DNA from 4 places in the Erwinia sp. E_sp_B01_1 genome. Region 2 is predicted to be linked to each of the others. Evidence: predicted binding sites of a transcription regulator. Region 2 holds the regulator's gene; each other region holds the start of a gene.

Evidence for each region. Region 2 encodes PurR, which represses purine synthesis genes. Its sites were predicted from a motif close to CANGCAAACGTTTGCNTG; they were not measured.
Region 1: the regulator PurR is predicted to act here: its motif matches at 1,905-1,922, upstream of purM (phosphoribosylformylglycinamidine cyclo-ligase).
Region 3: the regulator PurR is predicted to act here: its motif matches at 1,874-1,891, upstream of VRC33_RS17350 (nucleoside-specific channel-forming protein Tsx).
Region 4: the regulator PurR is predicted to act here: its motif matches at 1,683-1,700, upstream of purH (bifunctional phosphoribosylaminoimidazolecarboxamide formyltransferase/IMP cyclohydrolase).

Annotation. Positions count from the first base shown of each region.
Region 1 covers NZ_CP142208.1:3,574,365-3,577,494, reverse strand. The annotation lists gene pstB (phosphate ABC transporter ATP-binding protein PstB) at 1-94, shown strand, start outside; gene purN (phosphoribosylglycinamide formyltransferase) at 166-804, opposite strand; gene purM (phosphoribosylformylglycinamidine cyclo-ligase) at 801-1,841, opposite strand; gene upp (uracil phosphoribosyltransferase) at 2,081-2,707, shown strand; gene uraA (uracil permease) at 2,774-3,130, shown strand, end outside.
Region 2 covers NZ_CP142208.1:2,048,865-2,051,994, reverse strand. The annotation lists gene VRC33_RS09895 (C40 family peptidase) at 1-779, shown strand, start outside; gene VRC33_RS09890 (YnhF family membrane protein) at 819-908, opposite strand; gene purR (HTH-type transcriptional repressor PurR) at 1,192-2,217, shown strand; gene punR (DNA-binding transcriptional activator PunR) at 2,214-3,130, opposite strand, start outside.
Region 3 covers NZ_CP142208.1:3,712,285-3,715,414, reverse strand. The annotation lists gene mmuM (homocysteine S-methyltransferase) at 1-114, shown strand, start outside; gene VRC33_RS17355 (hypothetical protein) at 223-642, shown strand; gene VRC33_RS17350 (nucleoside-specific channel-forming protein Tsx) at 731-1,597, opposite strand; gene sorE (L-sorbose 1-phosphate reductase) at 2,041-3,130, opposite strand, start outside.
Region 4 covers NZ_CP142208.1:4,469,764-4,472,893, reverse strand. The annotation lists gene purH (bifunctional phosphoribosylaminoimidazolecarboxamide formyltransferase/IMP cyclohydrolase) at 1-1,541, opposite strand, end outside; rRNA gene VRC33_RS20735 (16S ribosomal RNA) at 2,171-3,130, shown strand, end outside.

The sequences.
Region 1 (3,130 bases), 1.5 Mb from region 2:
GGGAAGCGTGGTGGAGTTTGGTGAAACGGACGAACTTTTCACAACGCCGCGCCAGCGTCGTACCGAGGATTATATTACCGGGCGCTACGGCTGAGTTTTCTGAATTCTGCCCGGCAAAAAGGGGCTTTCGCCCCTTTTGATATTCAGCTTCGCGCACCTGTCCGGTCAGTCGAACGCGTGACCTTCCAGCGGTAACTTCTCGCCATCCAGCCAGGCTGCGTCATCCTTCATCTCCAGACGACCCTCAACAAACCAGCTCACCACCAACGGATAAATGGCGTGTTCCTGATGCTGAACGCGTGCATTTACCTCATCCTCAGTATCGCCAGCAAAAACCGGCACCTTCGCCTGAAGGATCACCGGGCCGCCATCCAACTGTTCAGTGACAAAATGCACCGATGTTCCGTGCTCTTCATCACCGTTCTCAATGGCCTGGCGATGCGTATGCAATCCGGGATATTTAGGCAGCAGGGAGGGGTGGATATTCAGCATTCGTCCGGCATAGTGCTGAACAAACTGCGGACTGAGAATGCGCATATAACCGGCCAGCACTACCAGATCGGGTGCATAAGCGTCGATTTCCAGCATCAGCTGATTATCAAACGCCTCACGATCGGCAAACTGAGAGGCCGCCAGCGCATGGGCAGGCACCCCGGCCTCACGCGCTCGCGTCAGACCGTAAGCTTCCGATTTGTTGCTGAACACGGCAGCCACGCTGCCGTGGATCTGGCCCTGCTGACAGCCATCCAGGATTGCCTGAAGATTGCTCCCCTGGCCGGATACCAGCACGACTAGCCGTTTCATGCGTTAATGACCACACGTTCTTCAGAATCGGAAGCCTTGATCACCCCGATTTTCCAGGCTTTCTCGCCCGCATCGGTCATCAACTGCACCGCTTTGTCCGCTTCTTCTGCGCTCAGGGCAATCAACATGCCTACGCCACAGTTAAAGGTGCGGTACATCTCAAAGCGGCTCACGTTGCCCGCTTCCTGCATCCAGCCAAACACAGCAGGCCACTGCCAGCTTGACTCATCAATCACCGCCTGGGTGTTGTCAGGCAGCACGCGTGGGATATTTTCCCAGAAGCCGCCGCCGGTCAGGTGAGCAACAGCATGAACATCAACCTGTTCAATCAGGCTCAGGATGTTCTTCACGTAGATGCGGGTTGGGGCCAGCAGATGATCGGCCAGAGGCTTGCCTTCCAGCTGAGTGGTTTCCGGATCGGTGTTGCTGTGTTCCAGAATCTTACGCACCAGCGAATAGCCGTTGGAGTGCGGGCCGCTGGAACCGAGAGCAATCAGCACGTCGCCGTCCTGAACTTTGCTGCCGTCGATAATTTCTGATTTTTCGACCACGCCGACACAGAAGCCAGCCACGTCGTAATCTTCGCCATGATACATGCCCGGCATTTCAGCGGTCTCGCCGCCTACCAATGCACAGCCTGACTGTGAACAGCCTTCAGCAATCCCGGTGATCACACTGGCTGCGATCTCCACATCCAGTTTGCCGGTGGCATAGTAATCCAGGAAGAACAGGGGTTCGGCTCCCGAAACCACCAAATCATTCACGCACATCGCGACCAGATCGATTCCGATGGAATCGTGGCGTTTAAGGTCCATCGCCAGACGCAGCTTGGTGCCGACGCCGTCAGTGCCGGAAACCAGAATCGGTTCGCGGTATTTTTGCGGCAGTGCACAAAGGGCACCGAAACCGCCCAGCCCACCCATGACTTCCGGGCGACGGGTCTTTTTCACTACGCCTTTAATACGATCGACTAAAGCATTACCAGCATCGATATCTACGCCGGCGTCTTTATAGCTGAGAGAGGTTTTGTCGGTCACTGCGAATCCCCACGCGGTTTGCGGTTGGTGGTTGGAAAATAAAGCGCGGCAATTCTAACAGCGCAGGCAAACGTTTGCGAGTGCCATCTTCGACGCGTTGCGGATATCTGAATTTTAGCCAATTCTTAACAGAGCGCGAAGGAATTGGCAGAAGTTGCATTAAGTCATATGGCGCAGCGCGTAAATGGCGCTATAATCTCGCGATTTTTTTTGCAGCTTAACACTCCGGGAGTACAACAATGAAGATCGTGGAAGTCAAACACCCGCTGGTCAAACATAAACTGGGTCTGATGCGTGAACATGACGTAAGCACCAAACGTTTTCGTGAACTCGCCTCAGAAGTGGGAAGTCTGCTGACTTATGAAGCCACCTCTGATTTAGCCACCGAAACGGTCACTATCGAAGGCTGGAATGGCCCGGTTGAGATCGAGCAAATCAAAGGCAAAAAAATTACCGTGGTGCCGATCCTGCGTGCAGGTCTTGGCATGATGGAAGGGGTGCTTGAACATGTTCCCAGCGCCCGTATCAGCGTTGTGGGCGTCTACCGCGATGAAGAAACGCTGGAGCCGGTGCCTTATTTCCAGAAGCTGGTCTCCAACATTGAAGAGCGTATGGCACTGGTTGTTGACCCGATGCTGGCAACCGGCGGTTCCATGATCGCCACCATCGACCTGCTGAAAAAAGCGGGCTGCACCAGTATCAAAGTGCTGGTGCTGGTTGCCGCCCCAGAAGGCCTCGCGGCGCTGGAGAAAGCACACCCGGATGTTGAGCTGTATACCGCGTCAGTGGATCAGGGACTGAACGAGAAGGGCTATATCATTCCAGGCCTGGGCGACGCAGGCGATAAGATTTTTGGTACCAAATAGCTAAAAGATAATTTCCAAGCCGACCGCAGAGTCGGCTTTTTATTGGGTAAAACAAAGGGTATCACTATGACTCGTCGTGCAATTGGCGTCAGCGAGCGGCCACCGCTGCTGCAAACCATTCCCCTCAGCTTCCAGCACCTGTTCGCGATGTTTGGCGCCACGGTACTGGTACCGATCCTGTTCCATATCAATCCGGCCACCGTGCTGCTGTTTAACGGTCTGGGTACCTTGCTCTATCTCTTTATCTGTAAGGGAAAAATCCCGGCTTATCTGGGATCGAGCTTTGCGTTTATCTCACCGGTGCTGCTGCTGCTGCCGCTGGGGTATGAAGTGGCGCTGGGCGGATTTATTTTGTGCGGCGTGCTGTTTTGTCTGGTGGCGTTGATCGTCAAAAAAGCCGGAACCGGCTGGCTGGATGTGATG
Region 2 (3,130 bases):
TGTTTTTTAACATGGCGCACGCATCGCCACATGCGCCTGTTAATGCAAATCACCATAAAGCAGATGCCGCCACCCCTGCCCGCGAAGATGAGCGACGTAAACGCCGGACGGTAAAAACCAGCGCTACCAAAAAAGTTAAAGAGTCCACCAGCAAGAAACCCCGCGACGTTACCGCTAATAAGCCCCGGCTTAAAAAGAAAGCCCCTCAGCAGACAACTACCCTCACCGCCGGCAAATATAAAAAGAAAACTGCGCTGCACGATGAGAAAAAACGCTACGGGCGTCGTGGCAAAATAATTAAAAAATCTGAAGAGCTGACCGCAGGCTCGCTTTCTGCCCCGCTTAAATTGAGCAAAGCTCACCGTGCCCGCTACCAGAAAGCACGCGAAACGGCGATGACCAAGCTGATGGGCCAGTTGGGTAAACCTTATCAGTGGGGTGGGACTTCACCTAAAACCGGTTTTGATTGCAGTGGGCTGGTCTGGTATGCCTATAAAGATTTAGTGAAGTTTAAAATCCCGCGAACGGCGAACGAGATGTATCACCTGCGTGATGCCGCTAACATCAAACGGGATGAACTGGAAAAAGGCGATCTGGTCTTCTTCCGCATCAATGGCCGGGGCACGGCAGATCATGTTGGTGTCTATCTGGGCGGTGGGAAGTTTATCCAGTCTCCGCGTACGGGCAAAGATATTCAGGTCAGCGCGCTGGGCGAAGATTACTGGCAGCGTCACTACATTGGTGCCCGCCGGGTGATGACGCCAAAAACGATTCGTTAAGCGCTGAAAACAAGGGCCGGGCAATCGGCCCCTGAAGGTTTAATGCATAACGGCGGTAAAGCTGAAAGCAATAATGACCAGCAGTGCTCCCAGCGTGGTCATTAACGATAACTTCAGATCGGTGTCCATATGTGCTCCTGAATAACCCTACAATTAATGGTGTCATTGATTTTCCCATACTTGTCAGTAAAAATCTCGTTTTCTCTGCTCAGCCTTGTTAGAATCCTTTTTTTGTTGCGCAACGGCCCGCGCCTTGTGGCGTTCCGCGGTCGGCAGGCAATCCCCTTTCCTTTCTGACGTCTCCGTAAGCATCAAAAAAACGTCGTATGACGTCAGATTTTCATCCTTACCAGGCAAACGATTAACAACAGACTTATCATCAAGTTAAGATAAGCGCAGGAGTAGCTATTTCATGGCAACGATAAAAGATGTGGCCAGACAGGCAGGCGTGTCTACCACCACCGTATCGCATGTTATTAACAAGACGCGTTTCGTCGCAGAAGAGACACGTGAAGCAGTATGGGCCGCAATCAAGGCGCTTCACTATTCACCCAGCGCCGTGGCCCGCAGTCTCAAAGTGAATCACACTAAAACTATCGGGCTGCTGGCAACGTCCAGCGAAGCGCCCTATTTTGCTGAAATTATTGAAGCCATAGAGAATCGTTGTTTTGCCAAAGGCTATACGTTGATCCTGGGCAATGCGCATAACGAACTGCAAAAGCAGCAGGCCTATCTCTCCATGATGGCGCAGAAGCGTGTGGATGGCCTGCTGGTGATGTGTTCCGAATATCCTGAACCTCTGATCAGGATGCTGGAAGAGCATCGCAATATACCGATGGTCGTCATGGACTGGGGTGAATCCCGTGGCGACTTCACCGATACCGTTCTGGATAACGCTTTTCAGGGTGGCTATCTGGCCGGGCGTTACCTGATTGACCGCGGGCACCGTGATATTGGCGTGATCCCTGGCCAGTTGGAACGCAATACGGGCGGGGGTCGCCATGCTGGTTTTCTGAAGGCTTTGTCAGAAGCAGGCATAACTTTGCGCCCGGAGTGGCTGGTTCAGGGAGATTTTGAACCTGAGTCCGGTTATCAGGCCATGCAGAAAATTTTATCGCAGAAGCAGCGCCCCACGGCAGTATTTTGTGGTGGCGACGTCATGGCAATGGGCGCGATTTGTGCTGCAGATGAGCTGGGCTTACGCGTGCCCCAGGACATTTCCGTGATCGGTTATGACAATGTGCGCAACGCCCGCTATTTCACACCGGCATTGACCACCGTCCATCAGCCTAAAGAACGCCTGGGCGAAACGGCTTTTGATATGTTGCTGGACCGTATCACCAGCAAGCGCGAAGATCCGCAGACCATAGAGGTTCATCCATCATTGATTGAACGCCGTTCAGTAGCAGATGGCCCCTTCCTGGACTATCGACGCTAACCGACGCTGTCGCCTGCTGAATTATCCTCGCGCAGCCATTCACTGTTTAAGGTGTCGCTTTCACCCAGGTAGTCCAGCAGCCAGCTCAATGCGGGCGAGGCCTGTTGTTCAGACCAGCTTACGCAACAGGGACTGTCGGGAAACGCCGTCTCAAGCGTTAACTCATGCAGCGCGCCGCTTTGTAACAGGGGGCGTGCGAAATGACCCGGGACCATCCCCACGCAAAGCCCGGCCAGCAGGCAGTCGAAGCCGCTTTCCCATTCCGGCACCACCAGACGACGCTGATTATCCAGCGTCCAGGTGGTTCTTTTAGGTAAGGCACGGGAGGTGTCCTCAATCACCAGCGAGGGCCATTCCCGGATAGCTTCCTCACTGACCTCACCCGTTAATGCAGCCAGCGGGTGCCCGGCCCCCACCACGCAACGCCAGTTCAACGCGCCCATATTGCGAAAGGCAAAACGTCCACCCACCGGAATAGCCTGAGTGGCACCAATAGCGACATCCACACGGCCATCTGCCAGCGCATCCCAGACACCATTAAACACCTCCGCAGAAAGATGCAGCTCCATGTCCGGAAAATGGCGGTAAAAATCGACCACTAACTGCCGTGTGCGCCGGGGCTTAACTATGCGATCCACGGCGATATTTATCTGCCCCCGCCAGCCGTTGGCGACCTGCTGACACTGACGGCGGGTGGCGAGCATTTTTTTGATAACACTTCGCCCCTCCTGGATGAACACCGCGCCGGCTGCGGTTAATACCACATCCCGGTGACGGCGCTCAAACAGCGGAACGGCCAGCCACTCTTCCAGTTGCCGGACGGTATAACTGATGGCTGAAGGCACGCGATGCAGCTCAGCTGCTGCTGCGGTGAAACTGCCGCTACGCGCCACTGCATCAACCACTTCAAGAG
Region 3 (3,130 bases), 1.7 Mb from region 2:
ACGCTAACCGACAATCTCTCCGCCTGGCAGGCTGCCGGAGCAAAACTGATTGGAGGCTGCTGCCGGACCACGCCTGCAGATATCTCAGCCATCGCAAAACGGCATTCAAGATAACCCCCTGAAAATTTCCCTTATTACGCCCGTATTCGCCGGGCGTTATTAATGAAAACCCGGCAGACTCCGCTTAGACTATTCTGAATATTTACTCTGGCAGGAACATTTATGACAAGGCTTTTACTGGCGCTGACTGCAGCGTGGTTACTGAGTGGCTGTGCCACAATCGTGGGTGACAAAGCCCAGGACGTCTCAATTCAGACCTGGCCTCAGGGCGTCAAATTTGTGGTGCAGGATGAAACAGGGCGGGCAGTGGCAGAAGGCGTGACGCCGCAAACGGTTTCTCTGCTGAAATCGGATGGCAGCTATTTCGGTAAGAAAAAGTACCGACTGATGCTGGAGCGGGCAGGCTACGTGCCGCAGACCATTCCGCTGGAAGAGAGGCCAAACCTCTGGTACATCCTGGGGAATATTCCACTGGGCGGCTTCCCTGGCTGGCTGCTTGTCGATCCTTTCAACGGTGGGATGTATAACATCGAGCCGGAAAGAGTGCATACCATCATGAATCCGGTAGGCGCGCGCGGGTAATATAGTCCCGGACGCTGCGATTCAGGGGCAGAAACAACAACGCCAGCGCTGTTTAAGGCGCTGGCGTTGAGAGAGCGCGTTCAACGCATCAGAAGTTGTAACCCACCACCAGGTAGTAACCCCAGCCGGTCGATTTCACTTCAAACGGACCGTTACCAAAGTTCAGCTCCTGGCCATCGGCCCACTGTCCGCCGTTGTGGAAATAACGCGCCACAACCGAGTAGTGCCAGTGATCATAGCCCAGAGAGAGGATATGGCTGGAGGCGATAGAGTTGCTGGTACGGGATGCATCAGACTTATCACGCAGGTCGGAACCCCAGTCAAAGTTAGTGAAACCAACATAGCCCAGATTACCGCCCCACAGGGTGGTAATAGGCACGAAGTATTTCACCTTGAAGCGGTAACCATCCCAGCTGTTTTCATTGGCTGCGCCGTAGTTTTCCCACTGGTATTTGGCATAAACGTTCAGCGAGAGTCCGATATCAGAATGCGTATCGATATCGGTGCCCAGACCCATATACCAGGTGTTCTGACGGTTATCACTGTTGTGACCCATATCGTAGATATAGTTGTTCGCGAAGTACCACTCTTTGAACGGACCAAAGCTCAAATCGGTATTGGTCAGCTTGTCGATGGAGAAGCGGGGTTCGATCTCCATAAACAGCGGGGAGCCGTGATCGAAAATACCGTTGGCGTTGGAGTTGCCCACGCCAAAGAAGTTGGTGGCATCCAGGTAGCCGTAGAAATCGAACCAGTCTTTTTTAGCAAAGGCTTCGTATTCGAGATAGACGTCATTATTGAACTGAGGTCCGAAACGGGTGTGGGTGCTGCCCACCACGTTAACGCTCTGGTGCCACCAGTCGGAAACGTATTCCGGTGCATCAGTAGCCGCCGTTGAAGAGACACTATAAGAGAGCGCCGCAAGTGCGCCAGCCATCAGAATTTTATATTTCATTATATTACCACATGCTTAATGACCATTTTCTGCAGCCACTGCGATGGTCTTGTTAAGTCGTCGACAGCCAGGAGAAGGGTGGCTGTATTCACAGCAAAAAACACCCGTATTGAATGCTGCGGCAGTGTGCCGCTATCCGGGCTTAAGGAAATAGAGATTGCTCACACTTGTCAAACTCTGTTTCATTTCACTTTAATTAAAGTGTGATGTGCATCACAAAATAATTCCAGTGCAGGGTTTTTGACCGGCAGGCAGGCTGCAATGGACATTATTGGGGGAGTAATCGTTTGCCTCGCGATTTAAAGCCTGATGGCATGACAGTCCCCTCCATCTGGCCATGATTATGTCTTCCGGTTGGGGGTGAGTGTGATAAGGGAAACTTATGATTCAGGCCCCCTGACAGGGGCCGATTTTATAAGCGTCCCGGTTAAAAGCGGGTTACATCAGGCGTCGATAGCCTCAGCATGCTTTAACAAATATTGCTCGGCCTCGGCTGACCATAATCCCTGATGGCGGTCCAGGATGGCGCGCAGTTCAGGATTTTCAATTTTTTTCAACGAAGTCAGCGGCAGATTTTTACCGGTGTAAACCAGTTTTTTACCGCCTACGATGGCCGGAAGATCAAGGGTGGCTTCACCTGCTGCGTTCAGCCCGAGAATATGCGTCACTACCTTTGCAGCCTGAACTTTTTTCTCCTCAATCAGCTTCACGGCGTTGAGCATATCCTCTGTATTGCCACCAGAAGTGCCAACATAGTGGGTGAAAGAGTAATGCACGTCATAGAAATTGATGGGCGCGCTGAACTGCCTGTTCTGGGGGCCGGCAAAGAAATTGACACAGCCATCCGGGGCAAGCAGCGAGGAAGCCTGGGTCACCAGCGCTTCATTCGGAACAAACACAAAAATATCGTCATAGCCTTCACCATCGCTCAATGCCATCAGATTTTCATCAGAGGCCTCCAGTTTGTTCAGGTAATGAATCTTCGTCTGAGGCCCGGAAGGATAGTGCAGACGCGCGTAATTGAGCTTTTCGTCATGGTTATCGGTGACAACCAGCAGGGCGGGATTGACGGGACCATGAAGGGCGTAATCTGTCGCCAGTAATCCCATTGGACCAGTCCCGCCAAGGATCAGGGTGCGTCCCTGTGGGCGGATCCCCATTTTGTGGTTATAGCTACCCTCCTGAAGATGGTAATTCGCATTAAAAGCGCCAATCACGCAGGAAAGCGGTTCAACCAGCGAGCCTTCAAAATAGGTCTCACCCTTATAAGCCAGCAGGCAATTCTGCTCCATCACCTCATTGGGAATGACAATATGCGTGGCTTCACCGCCGATCCAGGGGAAAGAGTAACCGGGGCAGTCAGGGCGATCCGGCAGTTGCAGATTGGCCTGAATCACATAGCGTTGCCCGGCCTGAAACTGATGCTGCCATTTTTTTCCAACGGCAAGAATATCTCCGCAGAATTCATGGCCGATGATCACCGGATGGGTGGCAACATCATCAGGCACCTTCTTGTGATCCTTACCCTGATTC
Region 4 (3,130 bases), 2.4 Mb from region 2:
TCATCGGCGGCGGCAATCACTTCTTCATCACGAATAGAGCCGCCAGGCTGAATGACGCAGCTCACTCCGACTGCTGCAGCAGCATCAATACCGTCACGGAACGGGAAGAAGGCATCAGAAGCCATGGCGGAGCCTTTCACTTCCAGTCCTTCATCACCGGCTTTAATCCCGGCAATTTTTGCGGAGTAGACGCGGCTCATCTGGCCTGCACCTATGCCGATAGTCATATTCTCGCGGGCATAAACGATCGCATTGGATTTAACGAACTTAGCCACTTTCCAACAGAACAGCGCATCACGCAGTTCCTGTTCAGTAGGCTGGCGCTTGCTGACAACACGCAGCTGGCTTTCATCTACCATGCCAAGATCGCGGTCCTGCACCAGCAGGCCACCGTTGACGCGTTTGAAATCCAGGCCTTTCTGACGCTGCTGCCACTGACCACAGGTCAGCACGCGAACATTCTGTTTTGCAGCGGTAATCTTCAGCGCGGCTTCGCTGGCTGAAGGCGCGATAATCACTTCCACAAACTGGCGGCTGATGATGGCCTGCGCGGTGGCTTCGTCCAGTTCACGGTTGAAGGCGATGATGCCGCCAAAGGCCGAGGTTGGATCCGTTTTATAAGCACGCTCGTAAGCATCCAGAATTGAACCGCCTACGGCTACGCCACAAGGGTTAGCATGCTTGACGATCACACAGGCAGCCTCGGTGAACTCTTTCACGCACTCCAGCGCAGCATCCGTATCGGCGATGTTGTTGTAAGAGAGCGCCTTGCCCTGAACCTGCTGTGCAGTGGCAACAGAAGCTTCAGAGACATTCTCTTCTATATAGAAGGCAGCATCCTGATGGCTGTTTTCACCGTAGCGCATATCCTGCTTCTTAATGAAGTTCAGGTTCAACGTGCGAGGGAAGCGACCGGAAGGTTGTGTGGTTTCGCCGTGATAGGCTGGAACCAGACTGCCGAAGTAGTTGGCAATCATGCTGTCGTAAGCGGCCGTGTGTTCGAAAGCTTTAATAGCCAGGTCGAAACGGGTCTCCAGCGTCAGCGAGTTTTCGTTGGCATCCAGCTCAGCGATGATCGCCTGGTAATCACTGCTCTTGACTACGATAGCGACGTCTTTGTGGTTCTTGGCCGCTGAGCGCACCATGGTCGGTCCGCCGATATCAATATTCTCAACGGCATCTTCCAGAGAGCAACCTTCACGGGCAACCGTTTCAGCAAACGGATAAAGGTTAACGACCACCATGTCGATAGGGGAGATGCTGTGCTCCTGCATGATGGCATCGTCCTGACCACGGCGTCCTAAAATGCCGCCGTGCACTTTCGGGTGCAGAGTTTTGACGCGTCCATCCATCATTTCCGGGAAACCGGTGTAGTCAGAGACTTCGGTAACAGGAAGGCCAGCTTTCGCCAGCAGGCTTGCCGTGCCACCCGTAGAGAGCAGTTCGACACCGCGCTGAGAGAGCGCCTGAGCAAATTCGAGGATGCCAGCTTTGTCAGACACGCTGAGAAGAGCGCGGCGTACAGGACGAGGTTGTTGCATGAGGAGTATCCCTTGGCTTTGGTTCGCATAGATAAGATCGTTACCTCAAGCTTAGCCATTTTCTTTCTCTATATAGAAGAAGAATGGATTCGGCCTCAGGTAACGCCCTTAACAGAGGCAAATATTTTGCGGGGGCATTGTAGCGAAAACGTTTGCGTGGCGCTTGTCTAATTTAACGGAGGGGGTAATTTGTGGATAACGTTGTTGATAACTGCGTATAAACAGCCCTTTTGCTGGGGATTGCAGCGAACGCGCTATTTATCGCAATTTAGGGGTTGTCAGGGCTTCAGAACTCCCTATAATGCGCATCCATCAACACGGAACAACGGCTTAACAGTCACCGGGTTGAGAGGTTCAGGAAGCTGAACCGCCGGAGAAAAACTTCTGAAAAAGACGTTGACTCTGAAGGAGGATAGCGTAGTATACGCCACCTCGCAGTAAGTCGCCAAGGCGCTTACCGCACCGCTCTTTAACAATTTATCAGACAATCTGTGTGGGCACTCGCAGGATTGATATCAGCGTCTTTGGACGCAAAAAAATATCAAGCCTTAAGAGTGAACACATAATGAAATTCATTATGACGTTTTACACTTGAGCATCGCTGCACTTGTTGCAGCAAATCGAACTTTTAATTGAAGAGTTTGATCATGGCTCAGATTGAACGCTGGCGGCAGGCCTAACACATGCAAGTCGAACGGTAGCACAGAGAGCTTGCTCTTGGGTGACGAGTGGCGGACGGGTGAGTAATGTCTGGGAAACTGCCTGATGGAGGGGGATAACTACTGGAAACGGTAGCTAATACCGCATAACGTCTTCGGACCAAAGTGGGGGACCTTCGGGCCTCACGCCATCGGATGTGCCCAGATGGGATTAGCTAGTAGGTGGGGTAATGGCTCACCTAGGCGACGATCCCTAGCTGGTCTGAGAGGATGACCAGCCACACTGGAACTGAGACACGGTCCAGACTCCTACGGGAGGCAGCAGTGGGGAATATTGCACAATGGGCGCAAGCCTGATGCAGCCATGCCGCGTGTATGAAGAAGGCCTTCGGGTTGTAAAGTACTTTCAGCGGGGAGGAAGGCGATAAGGTTAATAACCTTGTCGATTGACGTTACCCGCAAAAGAAGCACCGGCTAACTCCGTGCCAGCAGCCGCGGTAATACGGAGGGTGCAAGCGTTAATCGGAATTACTGGGCGTAAAGCGCACGCAGGCGGTCTGTCAAGTCAGATGTGAAATCCCCGGGCTTAACCTGGGAACTGCATTTGAAACTGGCAGGCTAGAGTCTTGTAGAGGGGGGTAGAATTCCAGGTGTAGCGGTGAAATGCGTAGAGATCTGGAGGAATACCGGTGGCGAAGGCGGCCCCCTGGACAAAGACTGACGCTCAGGTGCGAAAGCGTGGGGAGCAAACAGGATTAGATACCCTGGTAGTCCACGCCGTAAACGATGTCGACTTGGAGGTTGTGCCCTTGAGGCGTGGCTTCCGGAGCTAACGCGTTAAGTCGACCGCCTGGGGAGTACGGCCGCAAGGTTAAAACTCAAATGAATTGACGGGGGCCCGCACAAGCGGTGGAGCATGTGGTTTAATTC